DNA from 3 places in the Streptomyces sp. NPDC050704 genome. Region 2 is predicted to be linked to each of the others. Evidence: predicted binding sites of a transcription regulator. Region 2 holds the regulator's gene; each other region holds the start of a gene.
What was found. The regulator HrcA, encoded in region 2, represses chaperone genes, less so after heat shock. The targets are predictions, from matches to a motif close to TTNGCACTCNGNNNNNCNGAGTGCNAA.

Region 1 (4,016 bases), on a different contig from region 2:
CCGAGGTTGCCCTCCAGGACCTTGACGGCGTGGACGAGCGCGGAGCCACCGCCGGAGACGATGCCCTCCTCGACCGCGGCGCGGGTCGCCGAGATGGCGTCCTCCAGGCGGTGCTTCTTCTCCTTCAGCTCCACCTCGGTGGCGGCGCCGACCTTGATCACGCACACGCCGCCGGCCAGCTTCGCGAGGCGCTCCTGGAGCTTCTCGCGGTCCCAGTCGGAGTCCGTGGACTCGATCTCGGCCTTGATCTGGTTGACCCGGCCGACCACGTCGGCGCTGTCGCCGCCGCCGTCGACGATGGTCGTGTCGTCCTTGGTGACCGTGACGCGGCGGGCGGTGCCCAGCACGTCCAGGCCGACCTGGTCGAGCTTGAGGCCGACCTCCTCGGCGATGACGGTGGCGCCGGTGAGGCTCGCCATGTCGCCGAGCATCGCCTTGCGGCGGTCACCGAAGCCGGGGGCCTTGACGGCCACCGCGTTGAACGTGCCGCGGATCTTGTTCACGACCAGGGTCGACAGGGCCTCGCCCTCGACGTCCTCGGCGATGATCAGCAGCGGCTTGGAGGAGTTGGTCTGGATGACCTTCTCCAGCAGCGGCAGCATGTCCTGGATGGAGGCGATCTTGCCCTGGTGGATCAGGATGTACGGGTCGTCGAGGACGGCCTCCATACGCTCCTGGTCGGACACCATGTACGGCGACAGGTAGCCCTTGTCGAAGGCCATGCCCTCGGTGAAGTCCAGCTCCAGACCGAAGGTGTTGGACTCCTCGACGGTGATGACACCGTCCTTGCCGACCTTGTCCATCGCCTCGGCGATGAGCTCGCCGACCTGGCTGTCCTGGGCGGACAGACCGGCCACGGCGGCGATGTCGGACTTCTCGTCGATCGGGCGCGCGGTCGCGAGGAGCTCCGCGGAGACCGCGGCGACGGCAGCGTCGATGCCCTTCTTCAGAAGGGCGGGGGACGCGCCGGCGGCGACGTTCTTCAGGCCCTCGCGGACGAGCGCCTGGGCCAGCACGGTGGCGGTGGTCGTACCGTCACCCGCTACGTCGTTGGTCTTGGTCGCCACCTCCTTCACCAGCTGGACGCCGAGGTTCTCGTACGGGTCGTCGACCTCGACCTCGCGGGCGATGGTGACACCGTCGTTGGTGATGGTGGGGGCGCCGAACTTCTTGTCGATGACGACGTTGCGGCCCTTGGGGCCGATCGTCACCTTGACCGTGTCGGCAAGCTTGTTGACGCCGCGCTCGAGGGCGCGACGGGCGTCCTCGTCGAACTTCAGGATCTTCGCCATGGGAGCGTTGGCCCTCTCGGAAATCTAGAGGTGTGAGTCTTGGGGTGAACGAACTGCGCCCCCGACGCCCGGCTTCTTAATGGTCGCGGGGGCCAGGGGCGCAGCTCTGAAAGCGGTGGTGCTCGGTAATGCAGTAATGCCTAGGTGAACTACTTCTCGATGATCGCGAGTACGTCGCGGGCCGAGAGGACGAGGTACTCCTCGCCGTTGTACTTCACTTCGGTGCCGCCGTACTTGCTGTACAGCACGATGTCGCCGGTCTTCACGTCGAGCGGCAGGCGCTCGCCGTTCTCGAACCGACCCGGGCCCACCGCAAGGACGACGCCCTCCTGGGGCTTCTCCTTCGCGGTGTCCGGGATGACCAGGCCAGAGGCCGTGGTCTGCTCGGCATCCAGCGGCTGGACCACAATGCGGTCCTCGAGCGGCTTGATGGCAACCTTGGAGCTGGTGGTCGTCACGATCCGACCTCCCCCTTCGGAGATCTCACGGGGTTAACTGTCTGAGGTGGCGACCAGGTGGATCCGTCGTCGCGGGTGCCGGACCTGCCCGTCGCTATTGGCACTCTCCTAGGGGGAGTGCCAGAGCTGAGACTATGACCGCGGTTAGCACTCGGTCAAGCGGAGTGCCAGTTGCCCGCGGCGGCTCAGCCGGATTTCGGTTGCCCGGAGCTGGGGTGAGCGTCACTGGGGGCTGCGCCCCCAGACCCCCTTTTCGGCCTGGACGGCCTCGTCCTCAAACGCCGGACGGGCTGGGTGGGGCTGGACTGGCCTCCGCAGAAAGTGCCCCGGAGCAGGGGAAGCCCTAGAGGCAGAAAGGGCCCTACAGGTAGTCCTCCAGGCGCGCCACCGTGAAGCCCTGCCTCTGGATGCTGGTCAGGATTCTGATCGTCGTCTCCGTGAGGGTTGTGCCGTGTGTGCCCTCGGGGCAGTGGAGGATGGCGCCCGGTCGGAGCCGGTGCGGGGTGCGCCACAGGACGACCGCCGCGACTCCGCAGTCGGCGGCCGCGCGCAGGGTGTCGTCGTCGTAGGCGCCGTACGGCGGGCGGAAGAGCCGGGGGCGGATGCCGAAGCGCTGCTTGAGCTTCTCCTGCTGGCCGCAGATCTCCGCGCGCTGGCCCGCGTACGGGAGGCCCGGCAGGTACGGGTGGTCGAGGGTGTGGTTCTGCACGCTCGCGCCGACCGCGCGCAGCCGGCCGAAATGGGCGTACCCCGGTCCGGCGACACGGTCCGTGAGGAACATGCTGACCGGCAGCCGCAGTTCACGGACCATGTCGACGAACCGCGGATCCTTCTCGGCGCCGTCGTCGAAGGTCAGGAAGACGACCCGGTCGCGGGTGGGCACCCGGTCGACGACGGGCGGCAGGCCTGGTCCCGCCGCGTGTACGGGGGTCTTGGCGGGGGCCCTGGGAGGACGGGCGAGCGGGGCCGGGAGCCCCCAGCGGCGGTACGTGTCCGCCGTGGGCCCGTGCGGGCGCACCTGCTGCGTGGCCTGCCTGGCCGGCCGCTCGATGGAGCCGTCGATGGAGGGGGCGGCGGACTGGGCGCAGCCGCTGAGGCCGACCACCCCGGCGAGCAGCACGGCCATCGCCCGCCGCCTCACAGGTAGTCCTCCAGCCGGGCCACCGCGTACCCCTTGTCCGTGACCAGCTTCATGAAGCGGCGGACCATGTCGGGCATCGTGCCCTTCCAATGCTCCCTGCCGCGGAAGTGGCTGAGGACGATGTCGCCGGGGCGGAGGGCGCGGTCCCACTCCCGGTAGTCCCAGCGGTCGACGAAGACCTCCTCGTTCCACAGCGGGACCGCCTTGATGCCACAGGCCCTGGCGGCGCGCAGGGTGTTCTCGTCGTAGTTGCCGAAGGGCGGGCGGAAGAGGGTCGGGCGGGTGCCGTACCGCTTCTCGATCACGTCCTGCATGCCGCAGATCTCGCGCTTCTGCGCGGCGTACGAAAGGCGGGGCAGGTAGCGGTGGTTGAGGGTGTGGTTGTTCAGTACGACGCCACGGTCCCGCATCTTCTTGAAGTAGCCGTAGTCCTCCTTGACCAGGTAGTCGCTGAGGAAGGCGGTGTACGGGATCTTCAGGTCGCTCATCATCCGCAGGAACGCCGGGTCCTTCTCGGCGCCGTCGTCGATGGTGAGGAAGACGACCCTGTCCTTGGTGGGGACGGTCGTGAAGACCGGCGGGAGTTTCCTGTGGCCGGCCACCTCGAAGCCTTTGCGGGTGGTGATGCGCGGCTTCTTCGTGGGGGCGCGGGGTGGGGACAGGGGGACCTTTGCCAGGCCCCAGCGCTTGGCGCGTGCGCTGGCCTGGGGGTGGGCGTGGGCGTCCAGGGCTGGGGTGCGTTGAGCCTTGAGGGGCTGTTGGCCTGCGGCCGGCTTGACGTGGGCGGGGCCTGTTTCCGAACAGCCGGAGGCGATTGCTGTGAGGGTCAGCAGGGCGAGAGTCTTCCGCGCTGCGCGCGACGGGCGGTGCGTGATCTGCGGGCCGGTGGGGGCTGCTCGCGCAGGTCCCCGCGCCCCTGGAGGGGCGTCATCGTTCGCCCCGCTTGCACTATTAATGTCATTTTGTCGTACAAGTCGCATGGGGTTGGATCCTCACAGGTCGTGGCCCTTACCGACCCCCGACACCGCCACCACGCGCGCGCCATCCACCGACTGGCCCACAATGGGCCGGTGAACGACCTCGATCCGCTGGCCTCTTTCATCTCGCTCCTCACCCCGGAGGGCC
Region 2 (4,016 bases):
TGGCCCCGCGCAACTGCTTGATCTCCTGGTACATGCCGTCGGCCGTTTTGTAGCCGGCGGCGAGGAAACCGAGCCCCCCTGCCTCGGACACGGCCGCGGCGAGCTGCGGCACGGAGACGCCGCCCGCCATGGGGGCCTGCACGATCGGGAGAGGGAAAAGACCGGTCAGCGCGGAGGACATGACGGCATGTTGTCACGTCCCTTGAGCAAGTCCGAATCCGGCTTGATTCCTGACTCGGCCCAGGCCCACCCAGCCCGTCCGGCGCTTGAGGACGAGGCCGTCCAGGCCGAAAAGCGGGGGTCTGGGGGCGGCAGCCCCCAGAAGCCCGAGCCCCCGAGCCCCACCGAAGTCAAGGCAGCGGGGTGCGGTCAGCGCCCGTTGAACGCGTCCTTCAGCCGGGAGAAGAGTCCCTGTTGCCCCGGTTGAAACTGACCCGTGGGCCGCTCTTCACCCCGCAGCACGGCGAGTTCGCGCAGCAACCTCTCCTGCTCAGCGTCCAGCTTGCCCGGAGTCATGACCTCGACGTGCACGATGAGGTCGCCGCGTCCGCCGCCCCGCAGGTGCGTGACGCCTCGGCCGTGCTTGGGGATCGACTGCCCGGACTGGGTGCCCGGGCGGATGTCGACCTCTTCGAGCCCGTCGAGCGTCTCCAGCGGAACCTTCGTACCGAGCGCCGCCGCGGTCATCGGAATCGTGACCGTGACGTGCAGGTCGTCGCCGCGCCGCTGGAAGACGGTGTGCGGAAGTTCGTGGATCTCGACGTAGAGGTCACCGGCGGGACCGCCACCGGGCCCGACCTCGCCCTCACCGGCGAGCTGGATCCGGGTGCCGTTGTCGACACCGGCCGGGATCTTCACGGTCAGGGTCCGCCGCGACCGTACGCGGCCGTCGCCGGCGCACTCCGGACACGGCGTCGGGACGACGGTCCCGAAGCCCTGGCACTGCGGGCACGGCCTGGACGTCATGACCTGGCCCAGGAAGGACCGCGTCACCTGGGACACCTCGCCGCGACCGCGGCACATGTCACAGGTCTGCGCGGACGTGCCCGGCGCGGCGCCCTCGCCGCTGCAGGTGGTGCAGACGACGGCCGTGTCGACCTGGATGTCCTTCGTCGTGCCGAAGGCGGCCTCGTCGAGCTCGATCTCCAGCCGGATCATCGCGTCCTGGCCGCGCCGCGTACGCGACCGCGGGCCCCGCTGCGACGCCGTACCGAAGAACGCGTCCATGATGTCCGAGAAGTTCCCGAACCCGCCGGCGCCGAATCCTCCCGCGCCACCGCCGCCCGCCTGGGACAGCGGGTCGCCGCCGAGGTCGTAGACCTGCTTCTTCTGCGGGTCCGACAACACCTCGTAGGCGGCGTTGATCTCCTTGAAGCGCTCCTGCGTCTTCGGATCGGGATTGACGTCCGGATGCAGCTCGCGAGCGAGCCTCCGGAACGCCTTCTTGATCTCGTCCTGGGACGCATCGCGGCGCACGCCGAGTACGGCGTAATAGTCCGTGGCCACTTACGACTCCGCCAGGATCTGTCCGACGTACCGTGCCACCGCTCGTACCGCTCCCATCGTTCCCGGGTAATCCATGCGGGTCGGTCCGACCACGCCCAGTTTGGCTACTGCCTCGCCGCCCGAACCGTAGCCGACCGAGACCACCGACGTGGAGTTGAGTCCCTCATGGGCGTTCTCGTGACCGATCCGTACAGCCATGCCCGAATCGTTGACCTCACCTAGGAGTTTGAGGAGCACGACCTGCTCCTCAAGGGCCTCCAGCACCGGACGGATGGTGAGGGGAAAGTCATGTCCGAAGCGGGTGAGATTGGCGGTACCGCCGATCATCAGCCGCTCCTCGGTCTCCTCGACGAGTGTCTCCAGCAGAGTGGAGAGCACCGTCGCGACCGTACCCCTGTCCTCCGCCTCGAAGGCGTCGGTCAGGTCCTGCACCAGCTGCGGGACGTCCGCGAACCGGCGGCCCGCCACCCGGCTGTTGAGCCGCGCGCGCAGATCCGCCAGCGAAGCCTCCCCGAACGGGGCCGGGCAGTCCACCATGCGCTGCTCGACCCGGCCGGTGTCCGTGATCAGTACGAGCATGACGCGGGCCGGAGCCAGCGACAGCAACTCCACGTGACGCACGGTCGAGCGCGTCAGCGACGGGTACTGCACGACGGCGACCTGCCTGGTCAGCTGCGCGAGCAGCCGGACGGTCCGCCCCACCACGTCGTCGAGGTCGACGGCGCCGTCCAGGAAGTTCTGGATCGCCCGCCGCTCCGGCGCGGTCATCGGCTTGACGCCCGCGAGTTTGTCGACGAAGAGGCGGTAGCCCTTGTCCGTGGGGATGCGGCCGGCGCTGGTGTGCGGCTGGGCGATGTAGCCCTCGTCCTCCAGCACGGCCATGTCGTTGCGGACGGTCGCCGGGGAGACGCCGAGCCGGTGCCGCTCCGTGAGCGCCTTGGAGCCGACCGGCTCCTCCGTGCCCACGTAGTCCTGGACGATGGCGCGCAGCACTTCGAGCCTGCGTTCACTGAGCATCGCGCACACCTCCAGCTCGTCTTTCCCGTGGTCCCCGTGGTTTCCGCCTGGCACTCAGCGCGTGCGAGTGCCAACACCCCCGCAGCAAGTGTACGGCCGGTGGGTACGGCCCCGGCAAGGGCGGGCCCGCTCTGTCCGGTACCTGGGGATAGCGTCGTTCTATGAAGGTGACCGTGACGGTGACTTGGAAAGAGCCGTGCTGAGCCCCGACTGGGCCGAGGCGGGGTGGGAGGAGCTGGCTCCGCGCGTGGGGCGGTGCCGGCTTCCGGTGTGGGACTGCACGGCCGGGCTGGTGGTGGGCGAGGGCGCGGCGCTCGCGATCGACACGGGGTCGAGTGTGCGGGAGGGCGCGCTGCTGCGTACGCGGGCCCGGCAACTGCTCGGCGGCACCGGCCGGGTCACCCACCTGGCGCTGACACACCCGCACTTCGACCACGTTTTCGGCGCGGCCGCGTTCGCGGGGGTCGAGGTCTTCGGCGCGGTGGGCCTCGAACGGGTCCTCGCCGACCAACGGGACGAACTGCGCGCGGACGCCGTACGCAACGGCGCCGACCCGCGCGAGGCCGACGAGGCGGCGGACCTCCTCGTCCGGCCGCGGCACCTGGTGTCCGGCGAGTGGACGCTCGACCTGGGCGGCGGCCTGCAGGTCCTGCTGGCGAACGTCGGCCCCGGCCACACGTCCCACGACCTGGTGGTCCTCGTCCCCGGAGCCCCCAGAACCCCTGAAGCCCCTGGAGTTCCCGGCGTCCCCGGAATCCCCGGAGTTCCCGGCGTCCCCGGAACGCACTTCCCGGAGATCGTCTTCTGCGGTGACCTCGTGGAGGAGTCCGGCGAGCCCCAGGCGGGGCCCGACGCCGTGCCGTCGCACTGGCCGGCCGCGCTGGACCGGCTACTCGACCTGGGCGGCGAGGACGCGGTGTACGTGCCCGGGCACGGGGCGGCGGTGGACGCGGCGTTCGTACGGGCCCAACGTGACGCGCTGGCACGGCGTTTCGGCGTGTCGCGGGGACCCTCGTAGTACCTGACCGCGCCCTTCTCCTATCGTCATCCGAATGCGCCAGTACTCAGCGGACCTGACCCCTCCGTGGAAGAAGCCCAAACCCGTGCCCGAGGTCGCGGCCGAGCCGGGCCTGGTCGTCGAGGAGCCCGGCACCGGCTTCTGCGGCGCGGTGATCCGCTGCGAGGCGGGCACGGTCACGCTGGAGGACCGCTTCGGCAAGCACCGGGTGTTCCCGCTGGAACCCCGCGGGTTCCTCCTGGAGGGGCGCGTGGTGACGCTGGTGCGCCCGTCGGCCGCGCCGGTCCGCCCGACGCGTACGGCGTCGGGGTCGGTCGCCGTGCCCGGAGCCCGCGCCCGGGTCGCCCGGGCCGGCCGGATCTACGTCGAAGGCAGGCACGACGCCGAGCTGGTGGAGCGGGTCTGGGGTGACGACCTGCGCATCGAGGGTGTCGTCGTCGAGTACCTGGAGGGCATCGACGACCTGCCGGCCATC
Region 3 (4,016 bases), on a different contig from region 2:
CATCGAGGGCAACTACGACGACGTGAACCGTTTCTGCTCCGAGCTGATCGGCGACCCGGCCGGCGAGGGCTGGGGCTTCGTCAACGTCAACCTGCGGCCCTACTACGCGGAGGGCTCCAAGACCCTGGCGTACGAGATCTGCGAGCAGCTCGGCTGGCAGCTCCCGGACCAGCTGGTCGTGCCCATCGCCTCCGGCTCCCAGCTCACGAAGATCGACAAGGGTCTGAAGGAGCTGATCGAGCTCGGGCTCGTCGAGGACAAGCCGTACAAGATCTTCGGCGCCCAGGCCGAGGGCTGCTCGCCGGTGTCCGTGGCCTACAAGGCCGGACACGACGTCGTACGGCCGCAGAAGCCGAACACGATCGCCAAGTCGCTCGCCATCGGAAACCCCGCGGACGGGCCGTACGTGCTTGACATCGCGCGGCGTACCGGGGGTGCCGTGGAGGACGTGAACGACGAGCAGGTCGTGGACGCGATCAAGTTGCTGGCGCGGACCGAGGGAATCTTTGCGGAGACCGCCGGTGGTGTGACGGTGGGGGTTGCGAAGAAGCTGATCGAGAACGGGCTGCTGGATCCGACGCTCACGACTGTCGTCCTGAACACGGGTGACGGTCTCAAGACCCTGGACGCGGTTGCCTCCGACACGGGGCTCACTGCGACCATCCGTCCCAGTCTTGACTCGTTCCGTGAGGCTGGGCTCGCTTCCTAGACGCCGTATTCATGCTGCGGGCCGGTGGGGGCTGGTCGCGCAGTTCCCCGCGCCCCTGAGGGGCGCGGGCCGCCAGCCATACCCGACCGGAGGTCACTCCCCATGAGCGTCAACGTTCGTATCCCCACCATCCTGCGCACCTACACGGGCGGTAAGGCCGAGGTGGCCGCCGAGGGTGGGACTCTCGGTGAGGTCATCGCCGACCTTGAGAAGAACCACACCGGTATCGCCGCCCGCGTCCTGGACGACCAGGGCAAGCTGCGTCGCTTCGTCAATGTGTACGTGAATGACGACGACGTCCGCTTCGAGCAGGGGCTGGAGACGGCGACGCCTGACGGGGCCGGAGTCTCGATCATTCCGGCCGTCGCCGGAGGCTGACCATTGAGCGCAGTGCCGGAGGCTGATCATTACCGTCGGTAACTGTAGTTACTGAGCGTTCATCGAATTGCCCTCTCCGTGAGAGAAACGGAGGGGGCAATTCTGTATGGTTGAGCGCGGTACAGTTGGGGAACCTGCTTCGCTTCGCATGCCGGGCGCATATGAGTTCACGCCTGGAGCCCGACAAGAAGCAGCCAAAGTGAGCGGCCTTTTTGAGCCGCTTATGGCATTTATGGGGCCCGACTTGCCCTGGATCTTCGTGGAATCTCCACATATTCCTGATCGGCAGTGCTCAGAATTCTCGTCCGATTGACCTGTTGCAGACGGCAGTTGGACGGATACATTCAGCCGCGGTCGACGCGTTCCGGCGCACACCCCCAACCGTTGGGGGGTGAGGTCTGACCCGGATCCGCGAAGTGCGGGTCTGTGCAAGGGCCAGTAATAGGGGAGTTAGGCATGGCTCAGGGCACCGTCAAATGGTTCAACGCGGAGAAGGGGTACGGCTTCATCGCGGTCGACGGTGGTGCGGATGTATTCGTCCACTACAGCGCGATTCAGATGGACGGCTACCGCACCCTGGAAGAGGGTCAGCGAGTCGATTTTGAGATCTCGCAAGGCCAGAAGGGGCCGCAGGCGGACATGGTCCGACTGGCGACCGGCTGAAGCACGCGCCGACTTACTGCAGCGACGTTCTTCTTTCGAAGGGCTCGCACCCTCGGGTGCGAGCCCTTCGGCATGCCTGCGCGCCCCGTACGCCCCTGCTCCCACCTGCGGATCATCGTGAGCCGCTTGCACTCGCATGGGTCGAGTGCTAATCATTGGCGTTAGCACTCTGATGGTGAGAGTGATAACGAAGGACCGGGTGGGTGAGGCCCGCAGGCCGGGTGGGGCAGGGAACCACGAGGCAGGCAGGCCGTCCGTCGCGGGCGCCAGCGCGGTCCGGAGCAATCCACCCCAGTCCGGGAGGACCACTTCACATGGCCAAGATCATCGCGTTCGACGAGGAGGCACGGCGCGGTCTCGAGCGCGGGATGAACCAGCTCGCCGACGCCGTCAAGGTCACCCTTGGCCCCAAGGGCCGCAACGTCGTCCTCGAGAAGAAGTGGGGCGCCCCCACGATCACCAACGATGGTGTTTCCATCGCCAAGGAGATCGAGCTCGAGGACCCTTACGAGAAGATCGGCGCCGAGCTGGTCAAGGAAGTCGCCAAGAAGACGGATGACGTCGCCGGCGACGGAACGACCACGGCGACCGTGCTCGCCCAGGCGCTCGTGCGCGAAGGTCTGCGCAACGTAGCCGCCGGCGCCAACCCGATGGCTCTCAAGCGCGGTATCGAGAAGGCCGTCGAGGCCGTCTCCGGTGCCCTGCTGGAGCAGGCGAAGGATGTCGAGACCAAGGAGCAGATCGCTTCGACGGCCTCCATCTCCGCCGCCGACACCCAGATCGGCGAGCTCATCGCCGAGGCCATGGACAAGGTCGGCAAGGAAGGCGTCATCACCGTCGAGGAGTCCCAGACCTTTGGTCTGGAGCTTGAGCTCACCGAGGGTATGCGCTTCGACAAGGGTTACATCTCGGCGTACTTCGCCACCGACATGGAGCGGATGGAGGCGTCGCTCGACGACCCCTACATCCTCATCGCCAACTCCAAGATCGGTAACGTCAAGGACCTGCTCCCGCTCCTGGAGAAGGTCATGCAGTCGGGCAAGCCGCTGCTGATCATCGCCGAGGACGTCGAGGGCGAGGCCCTGTCGACCCTGGTCGTCAACAAGATCCGTGGCACCTTCAAGTCCGTCGCCGTCAAGGCTCCGGGCTTCGGTGACCGCCGCAAGGCCATGCTGGCCGACATCGCGATCCTCACGGGTGGTGAGGTCATCTCCGAGGAGGTCGGCCTCAAGCTCGAGAACGCGACCGTCGACCTGCTCGGCCGTGCCCGCAAGGTCGTCATCACCAAGGACGAGACCACGATCGTGGACGGCGCCGGTTCGGCCGACCAGGTCGCGGGCCGGGTCAACCAGATCCGTGCCGAGATCGAGAACTCGGACTCGGACTACGACCGCGAGAAGCTCCAGGAGCGCCTGGCGAAGCTGGCCGGCGGCGTGGCCGTCATCAAGGCCGGTGCCGCCACCGAGGTCGAGCTCAAGGAGCGCAAGCACCGCATCGAGGACGCCGTTCGCAACGCGAAGGCGGCCGTCGAGGAGGGCATCGTCGCCGGTGGCGGCGTCGCCCTGCTCCAGGCCACCACGGTCTTCGAGAAGCTGGACCTCGAAGGTGACGAGGCGACCGGCGCCAACGCCGTGAAGCTCGCCCTGGAGGCCCCGCTCAAGCAGATCGCCGTCAACGGTGGTCTCGAAGGCGGCGTCATCGTCGAGAAGGTGCGCAACCTGCCCATCGGCCACGGCCTGAACGCCGCGACCGGTGAGTACGTCGACATGATCGCCGAGGGCATCATCGACCCGGCGAAGGTCACGCGCTCCGCCCTGCAGAACGCCGCGTCCATCGCCGCGCTGTTCCTCACCACCGAGGCCGTCATCGCCGACAAGCCCGAGAAGGCCGGGGCCGGCGCCGGCGCCGGTGGCGGCATGCCCGGCGGCGACATGGACTTCTGAGCCCAGGCGAAAGCCCAGGCTCGGTAGTTCACCGCAGGACGCAGTACGAAGTACGCAGCACGCAGACGAGGGCGGCACCCCATCCAGGGGTGCCGCCCTCGGGCGTGTCCGGGGTCACAGAAGTGTGCGGCGGCGGGGAGGAATGCGCGCCACGGGCGGGGAGGTTGACCCGTAGGCACGGGTTGATGCATGCGCACATACCGACCGGAATCTCCCGTGCGCTCGCCGCCCGACCGACCTCTTCGAGGAGCCCCCTTCGTGACTGCCACCGCCTCCGCCTCCCGTGCGGCCCAGATTCTGGCCCGGCCCGTTTCCCTGAACGG

Region 1: the regulator HrcA is predicted to act here: its motif matches at 1,895-1,921, upstream of groES (co-chaperone GroES).
Region 3: the regulator HrcA is predicted to act here: its motif matches at 1,912-1,938, upstream of groL (chaperonin GroEL).

What each region holds. Positions count from the first base shown of each region.
Region 1 covers NZ_JBFAHW010000025.1:28,042-32,057, forward strand. The annotation lists gene groL (chaperonin GroEL) at 1-1,292, opposite strand, end outside; gene groES (co-chaperone GroES) at 1,442-1,750, opposite strand; gene AB0I18_RS17130 (polysaccharide deacetylase family protein) at 2,112-2,876, opposite strand; gene AB0I18_RS17135 (polysaccharide deacetylase family protein) at 2,888-3,871, opposite strand; gene AB0I18_RS17140 (methyltransferase domain-containing protein) at 3,962-4,016, shown strand, end outside.
Region 2 covers NZ_JBFAHW010000230.1:1,888-5,903, forward strand. The annotation lists gene AB0I18_RS51265 (nitronate monooxygenase) at 1-181, opposite strand, end outside; gene dnaJ (molecular chaperone DnaJ) at 370-1,506, opposite strand; gene hrcA (heat-inducible transcriptional repressor HrcA) at 1,507-2,523, opposite strand; gene AB0I18_RS51280 (MBL fold metallo-hydrolase) at 2,723-3,541, shown strand; gene AB0I18_RS51285 (DUF3097 domain-containing protein) at 3,576-4,016, shown strand, end outside.
Region 3 covers NZ_JBFAHW010000059.1:60,282-64,297, reverse strand. The annotation lists gene thrC (threonine synthase) at 1-709, shown strand, start outside; gene AB0I18_RS30505 (MoaD/ThiS family protein) at 812-1,087, shown strand; gene AB0I18_RS30500 (cold-shock protein) at 1,544-1,750, shown strand; gene groL (chaperonin GroEL) at 2,065-3,693, shown strand; gene AB0I18_RS30490 (NADH:flavin oxidoreductase) at 3,952-4,016, shown strand, end outside.